3 regions of the Streptomyces sp. NPDC041068 genome follow, and region 1 is predicted to be linked to each of the others. Evidence: riboswitches for the same ligand, from Rfam matches in the RefSeq annotation. Region 1 holds a riboswitch; each other region holds the start of a gene.
The links. Region 1 has a riboswitch for thiamine pyrophosphate ahead of thiC (phosphomethylpyrimidine synthase ThiC). Riboswitches for the same ligand answer to the same signal wherever they lie in the genome.
Positions count from the first base shown of each region.

Region 2: another riboswitch for thiamine pyrophosphate. It lies ahead of thiO (glycine oxidase ThiO); the one in region 1 lies ahead of thiC (phosphomethylpyrimidine synthase ThiC).
Region 3: another riboswitch for thiamine pyrophosphate. It lies ahead of AB0B50_RS35625 (thiamine ABC transporter substrate-binding protein); the one in region 1 lies ahead of thiC (phosphomethylpyrimidine synthase ThiC).

Region 1 is NZ_JBEZCG010000014.1:35,512-42,211, reverse strand. It holds gene AB0B50_RS29895 (metallophosphoesterase) at 1-782, shown strand, start outside; gene AB0B50_RS29890 (hypothetical protein) at 963-1,856, shown strand; gene thiC (phosphomethylpyrimidine synthase ThiC) at 2,122-3,909, opposite strand; TPP riboswitch at 3,902-4,065, opposite strand; gene AB0B50_RS29880 (YibE/F family protein) at 4,137-5,513, shown strand; gene AB0B50_RS29875 (SsgA family sporulation/cell division regulator) at 5,614-6,051, opposite strand; gene AB0B50_RS29870 (IclR family transcriptional regulator C-terminal domain-containing protein) at 6,155-6,700, opposite strand, start outside.
Region 2 is NZ_JBEZCG010000022.1:113,836-120,535, forward strand. It holds gene AB0B50_RS38145 (thiazole synthase) at 33-827, opposite strand; gene thiS (sulfur carrier protein ThiS) at 835-1,059, opposite strand; gene thiO (glycine oxidase ThiO) at 1,065-2,267, opposite strand; TPP riboswitch at 2,265-2,378, opposite strand; gene AB0B50_RS38160 (FAD-dependent oxidoreductase) at 2,596-3,762, shown strand; gene AB0B50_RS38165 (Rv2175c family DNA-binding protein) at 3,850-4,215, shown strand; gene thiE (thiamine phosphate synthase) at 4,314-4,961, shown strand; gene metF (methylenetetrahydrofolate reductase [NAD(P)H]) at 5,103-6,020, shown strand; gene AB0B50_RS38180 (hypothetical protein) at 6,067-6,700, shown strand, end outside.
Region 3 is NZ_JBEZCG010000019.1:66,577-73,276, forward strand. It holds gene AB0B50_RS35620 (iron ABC transporter permease) at 1-1,475, opposite strand, end outside; gene AB0B50_RS35625 (thiamine ABC transporter substrate-binding protein) at 1,538-2,623, opposite strand; TPP riboswitch at 2,702-2,818, opposite strand; gene rlmN (23S rRNA (adenine(2503)-C(2))-methyltransferase RlmN) at 2,864-3,970, opposite strand; gene AB0B50_RS35635 (hypothetical protein) at 4,127-4,306, opposite strand; gene AB0B50_RS35640 (phosphatidate cytidylyltransferase) at 4,384-5,487, opposite strand; gene frr (ribosome recycling factor) at 5,520-6,077, opposite strand; gene pyrH (UMP kinase) at 6,233-6,700, opposite strand, start outside.

The DNA.
Region 1 (6,700 bases):
ATCTGGACGAGCTCGTCGCGGCCCTCCAGGAGCAGGGCCTGATCGACGCCGACGGCAGCTGGTCCGCGGGCAACGCGCGCCTGTGGTTCCTCGGCGACTTCACGGACCGCGGGCCCGACGGCATCGGCGTCATCGACCTCGTGATGCGCCTCTCCGCGGAGGCGGCGGCCGCCGGCGGCTACTGCAAGGCGCTCATGGGCAACCACGAGCTGCTCCTGCTCGGCGCCAAGCGCTTCGGCGACACCCCCGTCAACTCCGGCGCGGGCACCGCCACCTTCCAGGCCGCCTGGCTCCTGAACGGCGGCCAGAAGACCGACATGGAGCGCCTGGAGGACCACCATCTCCAGTGGATGGCCCGCCTGGACGCGATGGAGGAGGCCGACGGTCATCTCCTCGTGCACTCCGACACGACCGCCTATCTGGATTACGGTGACTCGATCGAGGCGGTGAACGACACCATCCGGGAGACACTCACGCGCAACGACGCCGACGAGTGCTGGGACCTCTTCCGCAAGTTCACCAAGCGCTTCGCCTTCCGCGACGAGTCGGGCCCCTCGGCCGTGCGCGAGCTCCTCGACATGTACGGCGGCACGCGCATCGTCCATGGCCACAGCCCCATCCCGTACCTCCTGGGCGACGTCGGCTCCGAGGACGAGTCGGACGGCGGCGGTCCGGTCATCGAGGGCCCGCACGTCTACGCCGACGGTCTGGCCATCGCCATGGACGGCGGAGTGACCATGGCCGGAAAGCTACTGGTCCAGCAACTCCCCCTGGGTATCTGAGCGTTCACTGGGCAGGCGGTCCATTACAGGATCACGCTGGCCAGGGGGGCAATTTCTGGAAACCCCCTGTCACCGCGTGCCGTCACGGCTCTACCATCGGCTTATCCGTAGCAGGCTCCCCTCCGTTTCTGCCCGACGGCTCGTAGCCATGCGAGCCTTAGCCCTACGGAGCATCGGGGGATGCACATGAACAGCGCTCCACACCTGCTCAATGAGGACCGCCCCGAGTACGAGCGGATCCTCGATGAGGCGCTGCGCACCGCACCTGACCGTCCCGAACTCGCCGCAGTGGGCCAGCGGCTCAACACCGAACAACTGCGCACCATGGCCCTGAACGCGACAGCACTGATCACGGCCGCTGCCTCGGCCGAATACGCGCACTACGTGAAGGTTCGCGAGGAGTTGCGCGAACCTCGACCGACGTCCACATCGATCCGCGAAGGGAGCGGACAGAGCGCCGCGGAGTCGGGCTCCGGCGGCGTCAGCCTCGCCACCACGATGGGCGAGGTCGCCGAACCGGCGGCAGCGGGAGCCGGCGCGATCGCCGTCGTCGCGGTCCTCGCACCCGTCCTCGCGGGGACGGCAGCCGCGATCTTCCTGCTCGTCGGCTACATCCTGAAGATGCTCAACCCCGAGCCCGCCTTCGCGAACACCCTGCTCACCGCGGGATGGCTGTTCGGCGCGCTCACCGCCGGGGGCATCCTGGTCGCCGCGGTCGGGCTTCTCCTGACCGCCCTGCGCAACGGCGCCACCTCGCTCCAGGCAGGACTGCACGGCGAGCGGCATGAGGAAGTGTCCCGCGCCAGGGAAGCCTGGGGCCGGGCGCTCCTCGAGCGGGGCGTCGTGCCGTTCCTGCGGGAAGCCCTGACGGAACCGGGCGGGGCTCCCGCCGCCCGTACGCCGTCATCGGGGTCCGGGGGGCACGGCGGCAACGGCCGCATGCCTCAACTCGGCTACCACAGGCCGGGATTCAGCAGCCCGGACGGCGGCCCGACGGCGGGTCCGCGGCCGAGCTTCTCGAGCCCGGACTTCTCCAGCCCGGACTTCGGCGGGCCCGACCACAAGCCGGAGTAACGGGCTCCGGACCCGGGGTCCCGGACGACGGGGTCCCGGACGACGGGGTTCGACTTCGCCTCGACGCGCCGCTGTCGACGAGCGGCGGCGCGCATGGGAGGCGTAGGGCCAGGTGGGCGGTTCGTCATGCCCTCATGGCCCTGGAAGCGCGAAAGCCGGCCCTCGCGCGGTACGGGAGCAGGGCAGTGACCGGTCGGGAACCGGTGCACGGCCTTGCCCCCGCGCGGTGGCGATCGCGGCCCTGGATCAGTCGGCGAGTCCTGGATCAGTCGGCGATCGGCAGATAGACCCGGTTTCCCGCGGCCGCGAACTCCTTGGACTTCTGCTCCATGCCCGCCTCGATGTCGTCGGCGGCCAGATCCCCGCCGTGCTCGCGGCGGATGTCCTGGGAGATCTTCATCGAGCAGAACTTCGGCCCGCACATCGAGCAGAAGTGCGCCGTCTTCGCGGGCTCGGCCGGCAGCGTCTCGTCGTGGAACTCCCGTGCCGTGACCGGGTCGAGGGCCAGATTGAACTGGTCCTCCCAGCGGAACTCGAAGCGCGCGTCCGAGAGCGCGTCGTCCCAGTCCTGCGCGCCGGGGTGCCCCTTGGCAAGGTCGGCGGCGTGCGCCGCGATCTTGTACGTGATCACGCCCGTCTTGACGTCATCCCTGTTCGGCAGGCCCAGGTGCTCCTTGGGCGTGACGTAGCAGAGCATCGCCGTGCCCCACCAGCCGATCATCGCGGCGCCGATGCCGGAGGTGATGTGGTCGTAGGCGGGCGCGATGTCCGTGGTCAGCGGGCCGAGCGTGTAGAACGGCGCCTCCTCGCAGATCTCCTGCTGGAGGTCGATGTTCTCCTTGATCTTGTGCATCGGGACATGCCCCGGGCCCTCGATCATGGTCTGTACGTTGTGCCGCTTGGCGATGGTGTTGAGCTCGCCGAGGGTCCTGAGCTCCGCGAACTGCGCCTCGTCGTTGGCGTCCGCGATCGATCCGGGCCGCAGGCCGTCGCCGAGCGAGTACGTCACGTCGTACGCCGCGAGGATCTCGCAGAGCTCCTCGAAGTGCTCGTACAGGAAGCTCTCCTTGTGGTGCGCGAGGCACCAGGCGGCCATGATCGAACCGCCGCGCGAGACGATGCCGGTCTTGCGGCGCGCGGTGAGCGGGACATACGGAAGGCGCACGCCCGCGTGCACCGTCATGTAGTCCACGCCCTGCTCGGCCTGCTCGATGACCGTGTCCTTGTAGATCTCCCAGGTCAGCTCCTCGGCCTTGCCGTCGACCTTCTCCAGGGCCTGGTAGAGGGGGACGGTGCCGATCGGGACGGGGGAGTTGCGCAGGACCCACTCGCGGGTGGTGTGGATGTTGCGGCCGGTGGAGAGGTCCATGACCGTGTCGGCGCCCCACTTGGTCGCCCATGTCATCTTGTCCACCTCCTCCTCGATGGAGGAAGTGACCGCGGAATTGCCGATGTTGGCGTTCACCTTCACCAGGAACTTCTTGCCGATGATCATCGGCTCGATCTCCGGGTGGTTGACGTTGGCCGGGATGACCGCACGGCCCGCGGCGACCTCGGCGCGCACGATCTCGGGGTCGATGTTCTCCCGGATCCCGATGAACTCCATCTCGGGCGTGATCTCGCCGCGGCGGGCGTACGCGAGCTGCGTCACCGCCTGGCCCGCGCGGGCGCGGCGCGGCTGGCGCGGGCGGCCGGGGAAGACCGCGTCGAGGTTCTTGAGCCCGCCGCGCGGCGAGGTGTGCTTGATGCCGTCGTCCTCGGGGCGGGGCGGACGGCCCACGTACTCCTCGGTGTCGCCGCGGGCGATGATCCAGTTCTCCCGCAGCGGCGGCAGGCCGCGGCGGACGTCGGTCTCGGCCGACGGGTCCGTGTAGGGACCCGAGGTGTCGTACAGCGTGACGGACTTGCCGTTGGTGAGGTGCACCTGGCGGACCGGCACGCGCAGGTCGGGGCGCGAACCCTCGACGTACGCCTTGTGCCAGCCGATGGACTTCCCGGCCTCCGCGCCCTCGGGCGTGCTTGAGGCAGGCGTGCGTGCGTCCGATGTGGTCATGAGACCTACTCCCTACGCCGGCATTACCCGGTAACAGGTTCGGCGGTCGACGCAGCGGATTCCGCACGGCTTCCACGACTCGTGTCGCTTCGTACCGATTTCTACGGAGGTCAGCGCCCTCTCAGCCCGGTGCTCCGAGCTCCCGCGATTGCAAAGGTGGCTCCACGCTAGCGTCATGTCGGGCGCGCTGAACAGAGGGCCCCCTCCGTTCTTGCGATGATCGGGCAGTGACCACCACAGAGCCGCCGCCTCCGCCGCCCTCGCAGCCGCCGCCTCCCGACCCCCATGGACACGGTCACGGAGGTGGTGGCGGAGGCCACGGGCACTCGCACAGCCACGGCCCCGCCGCGCCCGTCTCCAAGCATCTGCGCAAAGTCATCGCCGCGGTGCTGATTCCTTTCGCCACCGCGGTGGTCGTGGGGCTCATGGTCTTCTGGCCCGGCGGCACACCCGCGCACGAGCGGACCGGCGTCGGCTTCGACCGGCAGATGCAGTCGGCGAAGGTCACGAAGGTGCAGGAGCTGCCCTGCAAGGACCTCAACGCCTCGCAGACCCCGCCGAACGGCGACACCTCCACCGCCGAGGGCCAGTCCGCGCAGTCCCGCGCCGAGGGCACCTGCAAGAAGGCGACGATCGAGGTGACCAGCGGCAAGGACAAGGGCCGCACCTTCATCGAGATCATCCAGCCGGACTCGCCCCGGCAACTCCACGAGGGCCAGCAGGTGGTGGTCGCCTACGAGCCCAAGGCACCCGAGTCGCTGCAGTACTCGGTCACCGATGTGAACCGCAAGGTCCCGATGGCGCTGCTCGCCGGCATCTTCGCGCTCGCCGTCGTCGTGGTGGGACGGCTGCGCGGTGTGATGGCCCTGGTCGCGCTCGCCATCAGCTTCCTGGTGCTGACCTTCTTCATCCTGCCGGCGATCCTGCAGGGCTCGAACCCCCTGGTCGTGGCGGTGATCGGGGCGAGCGCCATCATGCTGATCGCGCTCTATCTCTGCCATGGCCTCACCGCCCGCACCTCGGTCGCGGTGCTCGGCACACTGATCTCGCTGCTGCTGATCGGTCTGCTCGGTTCGCTGTTCATCGGCTGGGCGGCGCTGACCGGCAACACGGACGACAACACCGGCCTCATCCACGGCCTGTATCCGTCCATCGACATGAGCGGCCTGCTGCTCGCGGGCGTCATCATCGGCTCGCTCGGCGTACTCGACGACGTGACGGTCACGCAGACCTCCGCGGTCTGGGAGCTGCACCAGGCCAACCCGACGATGGGCTGGCGCGGCCTGTACCGCGCCGGCATCCGCATCGGGCGCGACCACATCGCCTCGGTCGTCAACACCCTCGTCCTCGCCTACGCGGGCGCCGCGCTGCCCCTGCTGCTGCTCTTCTCGATCGCGCAGTCCAGCGTGGGCACCGTGGCCAACAGCGAGTTGGTCGCCGAGGAGATCGTGCGCACCCTGATCGGCTCGATCGGCCTGGTCGCCTCGGTGCCGGTGACAACCGCGCTCGCCGCCCTGGTGGTGTCCGCCGACCGCTCGCCGGGTCCGGCAGCCCCGGTGGCTCGCCCTTCACGCGGGGGAAGGGGCCGCCGCCGCAAGGCCTGACGGCGGGCACACGCGGGGTCGCTCCCAACCGTGAGACCTCTCCCGGCGTGCCACGAAATGCACCAATCTGCCATCCCCATCGGCCCGTTGGCCTCAGGGGTCAGCCCGCGTTCTGCTCCTCCGCGAGGATCCGGTGGAGCGCCTCGTCGAGATGCGTGTCGAAGTCGGCGAGCGCCCGCTCCTGCCCGAGCGGCACCAGCTTGTCCGTACGGTCGAGGAAGGCAAGCAGCGGCGGAATGCCCACCCGGAACAGCGCCTGGTCCCCGCCGACCTGAAGCCTGATCAGGGCCTCGTCGAGCAGATCGGGATCGGTGGGCTCGATGCGCACGTCCCCGTCCCCGCACGGCCTGCCGACCCCGTCGATCAGCAACTCCCGCCCGAAGGCCCACGTCACCGGGGCATCGCCGGGCAGATGGAATGTCAGCCGCACGGCATAGGGATCGTCGATCTCGTAGCGCAACTCCACCGGGATACGAAACGACAGCTCCTCGGAAACAAGGAAGCTCATCATGACCTCTGCCTGAACCGACTCGCCCATCGCGCCCTACCCCGTCGCTTAGCCCTCACTTGGCCAGGAACCAACTCCCTGACACTCCTGGCATCTTGCTTAACGTACACACCAGATCACAAGGAGTGAGTTTTCAGATGCTGATAGAGAAGGCGAGTGTCCCTAGTAGCTTTCCGATCTCGCGCTGCAGCCTCTCGGCCGCGGGCAGCAGCCGGTCGGCCTGATAGGCGGGAACAGAAATGGCCATGGTCGCCGCGGTGTCCCCGGCCGTGATCGGAATCGCCGCGCAGACCGTCCCGAGGGCGTACTCCTGGCGCTCCACGACGGGCCGCATCCGCTCCATGGCTTCCAGCCGTCGCATGAACGTCCGGTCGTCCCGCACCGAGTAGCGAGTGATCGACTGCACCGGATAGCGGTCGAGGTGGTCCTGGCGCGCCTCGTCGTCGAGCTGGCCGAGCAGACACTGGCCGATCGCGTGGGCGTGCCCCGTCTCGCGGAAGTCCGCCCACTCCTCGACTGCGGGATTGCTCGGGGTGTCGGAGACGGCGACGATCTCGATCTCGCCCTCGCGGTAGACCGCGAAGTAGACGGGAACGCCGATGGTGTCGCGCCAGTGGGCCAGCGATTCGTCGATCAGGCCGCGCCGATTCTGCTGCGCCCCGCTGCCGCTCAGCCTCTC
Region 2 (6,700 bases), on a different contig from region 1:
GCGGGGCAGGCGGGGCCCGGGAGTCGGACCCCTCAGAACGCCGGCCGCTCCGGGTCCAGCCTGGCCAAGCCCTCCGCGGGGGAAGACGCCTCCGCGAAGTGCCGCCGCGGGATCCGCCCGGCCCGGTGCGCGAGGCGCCCCGCCTCGACCCCGTGCCGCATGGCCTCCGCCATCAGGACCGGCTCTTGCGCCCGCGTCACCGCGGAGGCGAGCATCACACCCGCGCACCCCAGCTCCATCGCGAGCACCGCGTCGGACGCCGTGCCCGCGCCCGCGTCCAGGATCACCGGCACGCGCGCGTGCTCCACGATCAGCTGGAAGTTGTGCGGGTTGCGGATGCCGAGCCCGGAGCCGATGGGGGAGCCGAGCGGCATGATCGCCGCGCACCCCACGTCCTCCAGCTTCCGGGCGAGCACCGGGTCGTCGTTCGTGTACGGAAGGACCGTGAACCCGTCGTCGATCAGGGTCTCGGCGGCGTCCAGGAGCTCGATCGGGTCGGGCAGCAGGGTGCGCTCGTCGGCGATCACCTCCAGCTTCACCAGGTCCGTGCCGAGCGCCTCGCGCGCCAGGCGGGCGGTGAGGACGGCCTCGCCCGCGGTGAAGCAGCCCGCCGTGTTGGGCAGCACACGGATGCCGAGCCGGTCCAGGACGGAGAGCACGGAGCCCTGCACACCCGGGTCCAGGCGGCGCATCGCGACCGTCGTCAGCTCCGTGCCGGACGCGACGAGGGAGCGCTCCAGGACGTCGAGGCTCGGCGCCCCGCCCGTACCCATGATCAGGCGCGAGGAGAGGGAGAGCCCGCCGATGAGGAAGGGGTCGTCTGCCATGGTCGGTTCAGCCTCCCTGGACGGCGGTGAGTACTTCGACGCGGTCGCCAGCGGCGAGCGTCGTGGTGGGCCACTGCGCGCGCGGGACGACGGTTTCGTTGAGGGCGGCGGCGACACCGGAGTGGGCCGCGGTGAGGGTGGCCACGAGGGCTTCGAGCGTGGTGCCGAAGGCCACGTCGCGTGCCTCCCCATTGACGGAGACGTTGACGGAAGCGGCGGAGGACGTGCTCATAGTGCTCATACGGGCTGCTCCGTGAGGGACTGCGTGGGGGATACGAGAGAGGCGTCGGCGAAGCGGCGCGGGGTGAACGCAAGCGCCTCGTCCGGCAGTTCGCCCGTGGTCAGCGCGTGCGCCATGACGTCGCCGGTGAGGGGCGTCAGGAGGACGCCGTTGCGGTAGTGCCCGGTGGCCAGCTGGAGCCCGTCGAGCCGGGTCGGGCCGAGCAGCGGCGCGTTGTCGGGGGAGCCGGGGCGCAGACCGGCGCGGGTCTCGGTGAGCGGCAGTTCCGTGATGCCGGGCACGAGTTCATGGGCGTCCCGCAGGAGTTCGTACACGCCGCCCGCGGTGACCGTGGTGTCCCAGCCGAGCTCCTCGCTGGTCGCGCCGACGACGAGCTCGCCGTTCTCGCGCGGCACCAGGTAGACGTGGCTGCCGCGCACGACCGCGCGCACGGTGCGGCTCAGGAACGGCGCGTACGGCTTCGGCACCGTCAGGCGCAGCACCTGTCCCTTCACGGGGCGCACGGGCGGCAGGACGTCGTCGGGGACGCCCGCGAGGCGCCCGCTGAGACTGCCCGCCGCGAGCACGGTCTGCCCCGCGTCCAGCCCGGTGCCGTCCGCGAGAACGATGCCGCGCGCCCGCTCGCGTACGACCGAGAGCCGCTCGGCCCAGGCGCGGTGGAAGACCACGCCCGCCCGCTCGCAGGCGACCAGGAGCGCCGCCGCGAGCCTGCGCGGGTCGATCTGGTGGTCGCCGTCGACCCGGAGCCCGCCGCGCACCCCCGGCGCGAGCATCGGCTCAAGGCGCCGGCACTCGCGCCCGCTCAGCCACTCGGACTCGAGCCCCGAGCGGCGCTGCAGGGCGTGCAGCTCGCGCAGGTGGGCGCGGTCGTCCGCGTCGAGCGCCACCGCGAGCGTGCCGCACGCGCGGTAGCCGAGGTCGCGCCCGCTCGCCTCGGCCAGCTCGGCGGCGAAGGCGGGATAACGGCGGGCGGATTCGAGGTTGATGCCGAGCAGTGTCTGCTCGCCGTAGTGCAGTTCGGTGACGGCGGCCAGCATGCCCGCGGCGACCTGCGCCGCGCCGCCGCCCGGTGCGGGGTCCACGACCGCCACGGAGAGCCCGCGCTGCGCGGCACGCCAGGCCGTGACCAGGCCGATGACGCCGCCTCCGACGACCAGGACGTCAGAGGTGGCGGATGGTGTTGTCGTACGTGGATGCATGGGCGTCCAGCCCCTCCCTTCGCCGGCATGACCCGGATCAGGTTCGTACGGTCGGAGGCCGTCCCAGCCTCCCTCTCAGCCCGGTGCGTCCGGGCTCCCGCGAGTGCTCTGCACCGGCCACCCTAGCCCGTCGCCCCGCGCGGCAGTAGGGGAGCCGTCCCGGCACGGACGGTGACCATGTGTCAGAGATCTCCTCGTCGGCCCCTGAAGGCGTCGGTGCCCGCCGCCCTAAAGTGATCGGGTGAGCGAGCAGCAGAGGCAGAGCGAACAGCGGCCGAACGGCCGGTACAAGCAGCCGGAGCGGCACGTCGTCATCGTCGGCGCGGGGATGGCCGGCGTGCAGACCGCCGTGGCCCTGCGCGAGCAGGGATTCACCGGCGCGGTCACCCTCATCGGGGCGGAGCCCCACCAGCCGTACGACAGGCCGCCGCTGTCCAAGGCGGTGCTGCTCGGCAAGGCGGAGGGTTCCGCCTTCGACATCGACTTCGAGGCGCTCGGCATCGAGCTGAGCCTGGGGCGCGAGGTCACCGGGGTGCGCCCGGCCGACCACGAACTGGACACCGGCGCGGGCCCGGTCGCGTACGACGTCCTGGTCCTCGCGACCGGCGCCGAACCGATCAGGCTGCCCGGTACCGAAGGAGTCCCCGGGGTCCACCTCCTGCGCACCCTGGACGACGCCGAGCGGCTGCGTCCCGTCCTCGCGGAGCAGCGCGACGTCGTGGTCGTCGGGGCGGGCTGGATCGGCGCGGAGTTCGCCACCGCCGCGCGCGAGGCGGGCTGTTCCGTCACCGTGGTCGAGGCCGCCGAACGACCGCTCGCCGGGGCTCTGCCCGCCGAGGTCGCGGCCCCCATGGCGAGTTGGTACGCGGACTCCGGAGCCGTCCTGCGCACCCACGCGCGCGTGGAGCGCGTCGAGCCGGGCACGGTGGTCCTGTCCGACGGGACCCGGCTGCCCGCGGGCGCCGTCGTCGTCGGCATCGGGGCGCGGCCCGCCACGGACTGGCTGGCCGGTTCCGACATCGAGCTCGGCACCCACAAGGAGGTCGTGACCGACGACCGTCTGCGCACGTCGGCGCCGGACGTGTACGCGGTCGGCGACTGCTCCTCCTTCCCTTCGGGAAGGTACGGCGAGCGCCTGCTCGTGCACCACTGGGACAACGCGGTCCAGGGCCCGCGCACGGTGGCGGCGAACATCATCGGCGAGACCCCGGCGCCGTACGACCCCGTGCCCTACTTCTGGTCGGAGCAGTTCGGCCGCTTCGTGCAGTACGCGGGACATCACGCGGCGGCCGACGAGCTGGTCTGGCGCGGCGACCCGGCGGGCATGGCCTGGTCGGTGTGCTGGCTGCGGGAGGGCGCCCTGGTGGCGGTCCTCGCGGTGGGCCGCCCCAGGGACCTGGCCCAGGGCCGCAAGCTCATCGAGGCGGGCACCCGCCTGGACGCGGCCAAGGTCGCGGACCCCTCGATCCCGCTGAAGAAGGCGGAGTACGCGTAAGAGGAGCGCGAAGGCGCAGCGCGGGCGCGGCAGGGGTGAGTGCCCGCGCCCCGGCCCGTGCGCCCGAGCGGCGATACGCTGGACCACGTGACCGAGATTGACGCAAAGACCGATGCTCTCGTCCCTGCCTGGCTCCACCTCCCCGACATCGCGGAAATGCTCGATGTCGAGGTGACGCGCGTGCGCCAGCTGGTTAAGGAGGGCCAGCTGATCGCCGTGCGCCGTGGTGAGAACCGCGCGCTTCAGGTGCCGGCCGCCTTCATCGACGGCGACAAGGTCGTCAAGGGCCTCGCAGGCACCCTGACGCTCCTGAAGGACGACGGTTTCTCCGACGAAGAGATGCTCGAGTGGCTCTTCACCCCCGACCCGACCCTGCCCGGCACCCCCGCGCAGGCACTGAGCGAGAATCGCGGCACGGAGGTGAAGCGCCGCGCCCAGGCGCTCGCCGTCTGAGCAGGCGCTTGGCCGTCTGACCTGAACACAATCGTCCGGCGCGGGGACCGCGTGACACCACGCGGTCCCCGCGCCACCGACAACGGGGGGACTTCTCCATGGCTGCCGACCACCGCGCTCAGCTCGCCGACGCCCGGCTCTATCTGTGCGTGGACGCCCGCAAGCGGCAGGGAGACCTTCCGGAGTTCCTCGACGCCGTCCTCGCGGGCGGTGTCGACATCGTGCAGCTGCGGGACAAGGGCATGGAGGCCGGCGAGGAGCTCGAGCACCTCCAGGTCTTCGCCGACGCCGCACGGCGGCACGGCAAGCTCCTCGCGGTGAACGACCGCGCGGACGTCGCGCACGCCATCGGGGCCGACGTGCTCCACCTCGGCCAGGGCGACCTGCCCGTCCCCGCGGCCCGCGCCGTCCTCGGCGAGGACGTGCTCATCGGCCGCTCCACGCACGCCGAGTCCGAGGCCGCCGCGGCCGCCGTCCAGGACGGCGTGGACTACTTCTGCACCGGGCCTTGCTGGCCCACGCCCACCAAGCCGGGCCGCCACGCCCCCGGCCTCGACCTGGTCCGCTACACCGCCTCGCTCGGCACGGACCGCCCCTGGTTCGCCATCGGCGGCATCGACGCGGGCAACCTCGACGAGGTGCTCGAAGCGGGCGCCCGCCGGGTCGTCGTCGTACGGGCGATCACGGAGGCCGACGACCCGGGTGCCGCGGCTGCGGAGTTCGCGAAGCGGCTCCGCACGGTCTGAGCGCCCCGCGGAGCGCGAGTATGCGTACGCGTGTCTGAGCAACAGCCCGGGAGTGTCCGATACGTGGACAACAAACCGGCAAACCGGCCAAATCTCCCAGGCCTGGTTGGGCGACCGCCGCAGCCTGGCTAACCTGCGGGTATGGCCCTAGGTACAGCTTCCACCAGGACTGACCGCGCACGCACCGTGCGCGACATGCTCGCGACCGGCAAGACGACGTACTCGTTCGAGTTCTCCGCGCCGAAGACTCCGAAGGGCGAGCGGAATCTGTGGAACGCGCTGCGCCGGGTCGAGGCGGTGGCCCCGGACTTCGTCTCCGTGACCTACGGAGCGGGCGGTTCGACCCGCACCGGCACGGTCAAGGAGACCCAGCAGATCGTCGCCGACACGACGCTCACGCCCGTCGCGCACCTGACCGCGGTCGACCACTCGGTGGCCGAACTGCGCAACATCATCGGGCAGTACGCCGACGCGGGCATCAGGAACATGCTCGCGGTCCGCGGCGACCCGCCCGGCGACCCGCTCGGCGACTGGATCGCGCACCCCGAGGGCCTCACCTACGCCGCCGAACTGGTGGAGCTCATCAAGGAGTCCGGCGACTTCTGCGTGGGCGTCGCCGCCTTCCCCGCGATGCACCCCCGGTCGCCCGACTGGGACTCCGACACCCGGCACTTCATCGACAAGTGCAGGGCCGGCGCGGACTACGCGATCACGCAGATGTTCTTCGACCCCGAGGAGTACCTGCGGCTGCGCGACCGCGTCGAGGCGGCGGGCTGCGAGACGCCGATCATCCCCGAGATGATGCCGGTCACCAACGTCCGTCAGCTCGACCGGCTGCCCCAGCTCAGCAACGCCGTGTTCCCGGCCGCGCTGAAAGAGCGGATCCTCTCGGTCAAAGACGATCCCGCCGCTGTACGCTCCATTGGCATCGAGTTCGCGACGGAGTTCTGCGCGCGGCTGCTGGCCGAAGGTGTGCCGGGGCTGCACTTCATCACGCTCAACAACTCCACGGCGACGCTGGAAATCTACGAGAATCTCGGCCTGCACCAGCAGGCCTGAACGGCGCTACCCCCACGGGCGGCAGCCGTAGGGGAGAGGGGCGTACATGGGCTGGACGGTCCTCTATGTCGCGTTTGGCTTCGTCGCGTTGTGGCTGCTCGGCGAGGTCCTGCTGCAGTACAAGGCCCGGCTGCGCTGGCGCCTGCTGGCCTTCGCGGGCTTCCTGGGCGTCGTCCTCGGGGTGCTGATCCCCTCGGTGTGGGTCATCGGGGCGGGCGCCGTCGCCTTCGCCGTCGGCCAGACGTACGTGACGCTGTCGTTCCGCCGGGGCTTCTCCACCGGCTGGGCGCTCGGCGGGCAGCCGGGGTTGAGCAAGCGCCGCAGGGCGTCGCGGCGGGACGCCGCCACGCAGGAACCGACGCTGCAGGTCTCCGACCTGGAGTACGAGCAGGTCTCCGATCTGGAGTACGGGCAGGTCCCGCCGCCGCCCGCCCACGACCCCGGGATCTACGAACCCGAGCCGATGCCCGACGACACTGGGCAGTACGGCGTCTACAACGACTCGGCGTACGCCCCGCCGACCGCGGGCGACGCCTACCGGAACGACGCCTACCAGAGCGACGGGTACGGCTACGACGCCGCGGCCTACACCGATTACGACCAGCAGAACTACGGTTACGACGAGACCGGGCAGCAGCAGTACGCCGCCTACTCCGACCCGTACATCGGCACCCAGACCT
Region 3 (6,700 bases), on a different contig from region 1:
ACCGGCAGCGTCGGGTTGTCGGGCCGCGCGATGAAGACCGTCGCCCCGAACTCGCCGAGCGACACGGCGAAGGCGAACCCCGCGGCGATGAGCAGCGCCCGCCGCACCATCGGCAGATCGACCTCCCGCCAGGCCCGCAGCGGCGAGGCCCCGAGCACGGCCGCCGCCTCCCGCAGCCGTCCGTCCACCGCGCGCAGGACGGGCAGCATGGTGCGTACGACGAAGGGCACGCCGACGAGCGCCTGGGCGAGCGGCACCAGGATCCAGGAGGACCGCAGATCCAGCGGGGGCTTGTCCAGCGTGATCAGGAACCCGAAGCCGACCGTCACCGCGGAGACTCCGAGCGGCAGCATGAGCAGCGCGTCGAAGCCACGTACGAGCCGGCCCGCGCGCCGGGTGAGCGCGGCGGCCGCAAGCCCCCCGATGACGACCGCGATGGCCGTGGCCACGACCGCGTACTGCAGGGAGTTCCAGACCGCCTCGATCGGCGGCACGAGGAAGGCACCGCCGTCCGCCGAGGTCAGCTCCTTGTAGTACGCGAATCCGAAGCCGTCCGACCCGGCGGCGCCTTCGAAGGATCGCCGGATCAGCACGCCGAGCGGCAGCAGGATCAGCACGGCGACGGTCGCGACGACCAGGCCGAGCAGCGTCCACTGCCCCGCCCCGCGCGGCCGCCGCGCCACGCTCGACGCGTCGACCAGCTTCAGCGCGCTCTCGCGCCGTCGCACCGTCCACGCGTGCACGGCAAGAATCAGCCCCACGGCCACGAACTGCACGATGGTCAGGACGGCCGCCGTCGGCAGGTCGAGCAGCTGCGCGGTCTGCCGGTAGATCTCCACTTCGAGCGTCGAGTACGCGGGTCCGCCGAGGATCTGGACGACGCCGAAGGAGGTGAAGGTGAAGAGGAAGACCATGAGCGCGGCGGCGGCCACCGCCGGGCCGAGCGCGGGCAGCGTCACCGTCCGCCAGGCCGTCCAGCGCGAGGCGCCGAGCATCCGCGCGGCCTCCTCCTGCCGCGGATCGAGCTGCGACCAGAGCCCGCCCACGGTCCGCACGACGACCGCGTAATTGAAGAAGACGTGCGCGAGCAGGATCGCCCACACGGTGGTGTCCAGGCGCACGCCCCACGCCTCGTCGAGCAGCCCGCCCCGCCCGAGCAGCGCGAGGAAGGCGGTCCCGACGACGACCGTCGGCAGCACGAACGGCACGGTGACGACGGCCCGCAGCACCTGCTTGCCGGGGAAGTCGAAGCGCGCGAAGACATACGCGCCGGGGAGCGCGATCAGCAGCGTGAGCGCGGTCGACGCGAGCGCCTGCCAGGTGGTGAACCACAGCACGTGCCGGATGTCGGACTGCCCGAGCACGTCCGTGATCCGCCCGAACTGCCAGACGCCGTCGACGTGCAGACCGCGCGCGACGATCGCCGTCACCGGGTAGGCGAAGAAGAGCGCGAAGAACGCGACGGGCACGACCATCAGGCCGAGCCGAGCCGCGCTCCCGCGCGAACGCCCCTTCACGGAGCGCCCCTTCACTTCGGTCACTTCAGTACGAGCGAGGTCCACGACTTGATCCACGGCTCACGGTTGTCGGCGATCTTCTTCGGGTCCAGGGTCTCGGGCTTGTCGACCGTCACGCCGTGCTCCGTGAACAGCTCGGGCAGCTTCGTGCCTTCGCGCACCGGGTTCACGAACATGTTCAGCGGCATGTCCTCCTGGAACTCCTTGCCCGCGAGGAAGTCGAGGAGCGCCTTGCCGCCCTTCTCGTTCTTGGCGTTGCTGAGCAGACCCGCGTACTCGACCTGGCGGAAGCAGGTGCCGGTCGCGACGCCGGTCGGCGCCTCCTTGGGCTGCGGCTTCGCGTAGAGGACCTCGACGGGCGGCGAGGAGGCGTACGAGACGACGAGCGGCCGGTCGCCCTTGGCCTTCTTGCCACCTGCGGACCCGGAGAACTCCTCGTTGTAGGCCTGCTCCCAGCCGTCGACGACCTTGACGCCGTTGTCCTTGAGCTTCTTCCAGTAGCTCTCCCAGCCCTTGTCGCCGTACTTGGCGGCGGTACCGAGCAGGAAGCCGAGACCGGGCGACGAGGTCGACGCGTTCTCGGTGACCAGCAGGTCCTTGTACTGCGGCTCGACGAGATCCTCGAAGGACTTCGGCGGCGCCAGCTTCTTGTCGGCGAAGTACTTCTTGTCGTAGTTGACGCAGATGTCACCGCTGTCGACGGGCGTGACCCGGTGCTTGTCCTGGTCCACCCGGAACCCAGGCTTGATCTTGTCCGAGCCCTTGGCCTCGTACGACTGGAAGAGCCCGTTGTCGAGCGCGCGCGAGAGCAGGGTGTTGTCGACGCCGAAGAAGACGTCGCCCTGCGGATTGTCCTTCGACAGGATCGCCTTGTTGACAGCGGCGCCCGCGTCGCCGTCCTTGAGGACCTTGACCTTGTAGCCGGACCGCCTCTCGAAGTCCTTCAGTACGTCCTTGGAGACGTTGAAGGAGTCGTGGCTGACGAGGGTGACGCTCTTGGAGTCGGTCGTCCCCGACCCGCCGTCGGAGCTGCCGCACGCGGAGACGGCGACAAGACCGATGCCCACCGCGACCGCGGTGAACGTGACCTTCTTGGTGGTGCTCACGGAAACTTCCTCCTGGGTGACCAGGAGAAGACGCGGCCCTGCGCGCGGACCGAGCGGTCCGCGCGCAGGGCGCAACAGCTTGAGTAATGACCGAACTTCCTACCCAGAATGACCTGGGCGAGGTTCAGAGGGTCTGCGGCCCACCTGTCCAAGGTGCCGCACTCTCAGCGCTGTGGCGCTCCCCTGTCGGAATATGCAGATGTGTGTACGAGGTCGTACGCCCGCCAGCGTACCCCTCGGCTACCGCTCGCTCGCGGCCAGCTGGCCGCACGCTCCGTCGATCTCCTGGCCCCGGGTGTCCCGAATGGTGACCGGCACGCCGTGGGCGGCGATGGCCTCCACGAACGCCTTCTCGTCCTCGGGCCGCGAGGCCGTCCACTTCGAGCCCGGCGTCGGGTTCAGCGGGATGAGGTTGACGTGCACCGGCTTGCCCTTGAGCAGCCGCCCGAGCCGGTCACCGCGCCAGGCCTGGTCGTTGATGTCCCTGATCAGCGCGTACTCGATGGAGAGCCGGCGCCCCGACTTGGCGGCGTACTCCCACCCCGCGTCCAGCACCTCGCGAACCTTCCACCGCGTGTTGACCGGGACGAGGGTGTCGCGCAGCTCGTCGTCCGGCGCGTGCAGCGAGATGGCGAGGCGGCACTTGAAGCCCTCGTCGGCGAACCGGTGGATGGCGGGCACGAGCCCGACCGTCGACACGGTGATCCCGCGCTGCGAGAGCCCGAGGCCGTCCGGCTCCGGGTCCGTCAGCGCGCGAATGGCGCCGACGACGCGCTTGTAGTTGGCGAGCGGCTCGCCCATGCCCATGAAGACGATGTTGGAGAGCCGCGCGGGCCCGCCCGGAATCTCACCGTCGCGCAGCGCGCGCATCCCGTCCACGATCTGGTGCACGATCTCGCCGGTCGAAAGATTCCGGTCGAGCCCGGCCTGCCCCGTGGCACAGAACGGACAGTTCATGCCACAGCCCGCCTGGGAGCTGATGCACATGGTGACCCGGTCCGGGTAGCGCATGAGCACGGACTCGACGAGCGTCCCGTCGAAGAGCCGCCAGAGGGTCTTGCGGGTGGTGTCGTCGTCACAGCTGATGTGCCGCACCACGGACATCAGATCGGGCAGCAGCGCCTCACGGAGCTTCTCGCGCGCACCGGCGGGGATGTCGGTCCACTCGGCCGGGTCGTGCGCGTACCGCGCGAAGTAGTGCTGCGAGAGCTGCTTGGCGCGGAACGGCTTCTCGCCGATGGCGGCGACGGCTTCCTTGCGCTCGGCGGGCGTGAGGTCGGCGAGGTGTCGCGGGGGCTTCTTGGCTCCGCGGGGCGCGACGAAAGTGAGTTCTCCGGGCTTAGGCATGGCACTACCAGTGTCGCAGATGACCGCGCATGCCTCTCGCGGCCGGAGATCGGGCGGCTCGGGACGCGCTCCGGCCCGGCCCGCTCGGGCGCTGCGACGGCCCGCCCACGGCCCCGCTCGGGCTCACCCGGCCCTCCGGCCCGGCCTCCTCGGCCCTCAGCCGAAGATCCCGGCGATCACCACTCCGACCCGGGAGCCGTATTCCTTCCAGCGGTGCGAGGTCCGGCAGTACAGCCGTGGCCTGCGCCGTCCGCCCTGGTCTATGAGTGTCTCGCACCACTTGCACGGTAAATCCCCGTGGTAGGTGCCGTCCTTCTCCAGCTTCGCCCGCCCCATGTCCGGGACCCTACGACAACGAGCCCCCTTCCGGTGCAGGAAGGGGGCTCGTACGACGATCCGCAGAAGGGAACTGCTCAGCCCGATCCGACGAAGACCACCAGCAGCAACCACACCACCGGCGCCGTCGGCAGCAGCGAGTCGAGGCGGTCCATGATGCCGCCGTGACCCGGCAGCAGCGTGCCCATGTCCTTGATCCCGAGGTCCCGCTTGATCATCGACTCGCCCAGGTCACCGAGCGTGGCGCTCGCCGCGACCGCGAGGCCGAGCAGCAGGCCCTGCCACCAGGTCCCGTCGTCGATCAGGAACTGCAGGCACAGCGCGCCCGCGGCCATCGCGAAGGTGACCGCGCCGACCAGGCCCTCGCGGGTCTTGCCGGGGCTGATGCGCGGCGCCAGCTTGTGTTTGCCGAAGCGCCAGCCGATCGCGTACGCACCGGTGTCGCTGACCACGGTCAGGAGCAGGAAGGTGAGCACCCGCTGAGGACCGTCGTCCGCGGTGAGCATCAGCGCCACGAACGTCGCGAGGAACGGCACGTAAAAGGCCGCGAAGACCCCGGCCGTGACGTCCTTGAGATAGCCCTCGGGAGGCTCGGTCATGCGCCACACGAGCACCGCGAGCGCGGTGAGCGCCATGGCGACCCAGGCGCCCTCGGCCCCTCGCACATACCCGGCGACGACCATCGCCGCGCCGCCCACCGCGAGCGGGACCAGCGGCGCCTTGATGCCCTTGCGTTCCTCGAGCCGGGAGGTGAGCTCCCAAAGACCGACCACGACGGCGACCGCTATGACGCCGACGAAGACGGCCTTCACGATGAACAGCGACGCGATGATCACCGCGCCGAGTCCCACCCCGACTCCTATGGCCGCCCCGAGGTCGCGCCCCGCGTTCTTCTTCTGCGGTGCTGCCGGAGCGGGCTGTGGTGCGCTGGGCATGGGCTCCTGCGGAGGCTCGTCACGGAACAGGGGGCCGCCCATCCGAGTGGCCCCCCGGTCGTCGTCCTGGTCTCCGCCGGTCACGGGTACGTCGGGCACGATGGGCATGGGCTGCGTCTCAGACGGAAACAGCGCGTCCTGCGCATCGTACGCGGGACCTGACGAGGGCGCCCCCTGACCAGGCCCCTGGTCGGGCGGCCCCCAATACCCGGCTCTGGGCGGCGCCCCCCAGGAAGAGTCGTTCACGGATCGGTTTCCTGATTCCTCGGACTCGAGCCTCAGACTTCGAGCAGCTCGGCTTCCTTGTGCTTGAGCAGCTCGTCCACCTGGGCGACGTACTTCGCGGTGGTGTCGTCGAGCTCCTTCTCGGCGCGACGGCCCTCGTCCTCGCCGATGTCGCCGTCCTTGATCGCCTTGTCGAAGGCGTCCTTGGCCTTGCGGCGGATCGACCGGATCGAGATCTTGGAGTCCTCGGCCTTGGTCTTGGCGACCTTGATGTACTCCCGGCGGCGCTCCTCCGTGAGCTCGGGGAAGGTCACCCGGATGATGTTGCCGTCGTTGCTCGGGTTGACGCCGAGGTCGGAGTCGCGGATCGCCTGCTCGATGTTGCGCAGTGCGCTCTTGTCGAACGGGGTCACCACGGCCATCCGCGGCTCGGGCACCGAGAACGAGGCCAGCTGGTTGATCGGCGTCAGCGCGCCGTAGTAGTCAGCCACGATCTTGTTGAACATCGCCGGGTGCGCACGGCCGGTGCGGATCGCGGCGAAGTCCTCCTTGGCGACCACGACGGCCTTCTCCATCTTCTCCTCGGCCTCGAGGAGGGTCTCTTCGATCACCACTTGCTCCTGCGTGTCTTGAGTGGCCCGGCTAGCACGGGGCGGCCGGCTGCGTCGCGTCTCTTTCCTGCACGGTGTCCGACCGGCAGGGCTTTGTCCATCCCCTCAAGGGGCGTCTCGCGTACGTCCCTTGAGACGGGCCCAGGTCCCTGGGATCAGGCCCGGCTTCCCTGGTCGCCCACGAGAGTGCCGATCTTCTCACCCTTGACGGCTCGGGCGATATTGCCCTCGGAGAGCAGCTCGAAGACCAGGATGGGCAGCTTGTTGTCCCGGCACAGCGTGATCGCGGTCATGTCGGCGACCTTGAGGTCGCGGGTGATGACCTCGCTGTATCCGAGCGCGTCGAACTTCACCGCGTCGGGGTTGGTCTTGGGGTCGGAGTCATAGACGCCGTCCACGCCGTTCTTGCCCATCAGCATGGCCTCGGCGTCGATCTCCAGGGCCCGCTGGGCGGCGGTGGTGTCGGTGGAGAAGTACGGCATGCCCATGCCGGCGCCGAAGATGACCACACGGCCCTTCTCCAGGTGGCGCACGGCGCGCAGCGGGATGTACGGCTCCGCGACCTGCCCCATGGTGATGGCGGTCTGGACGCGGGAGTCGATGCCTTCCTTCTCCAGGAAGTC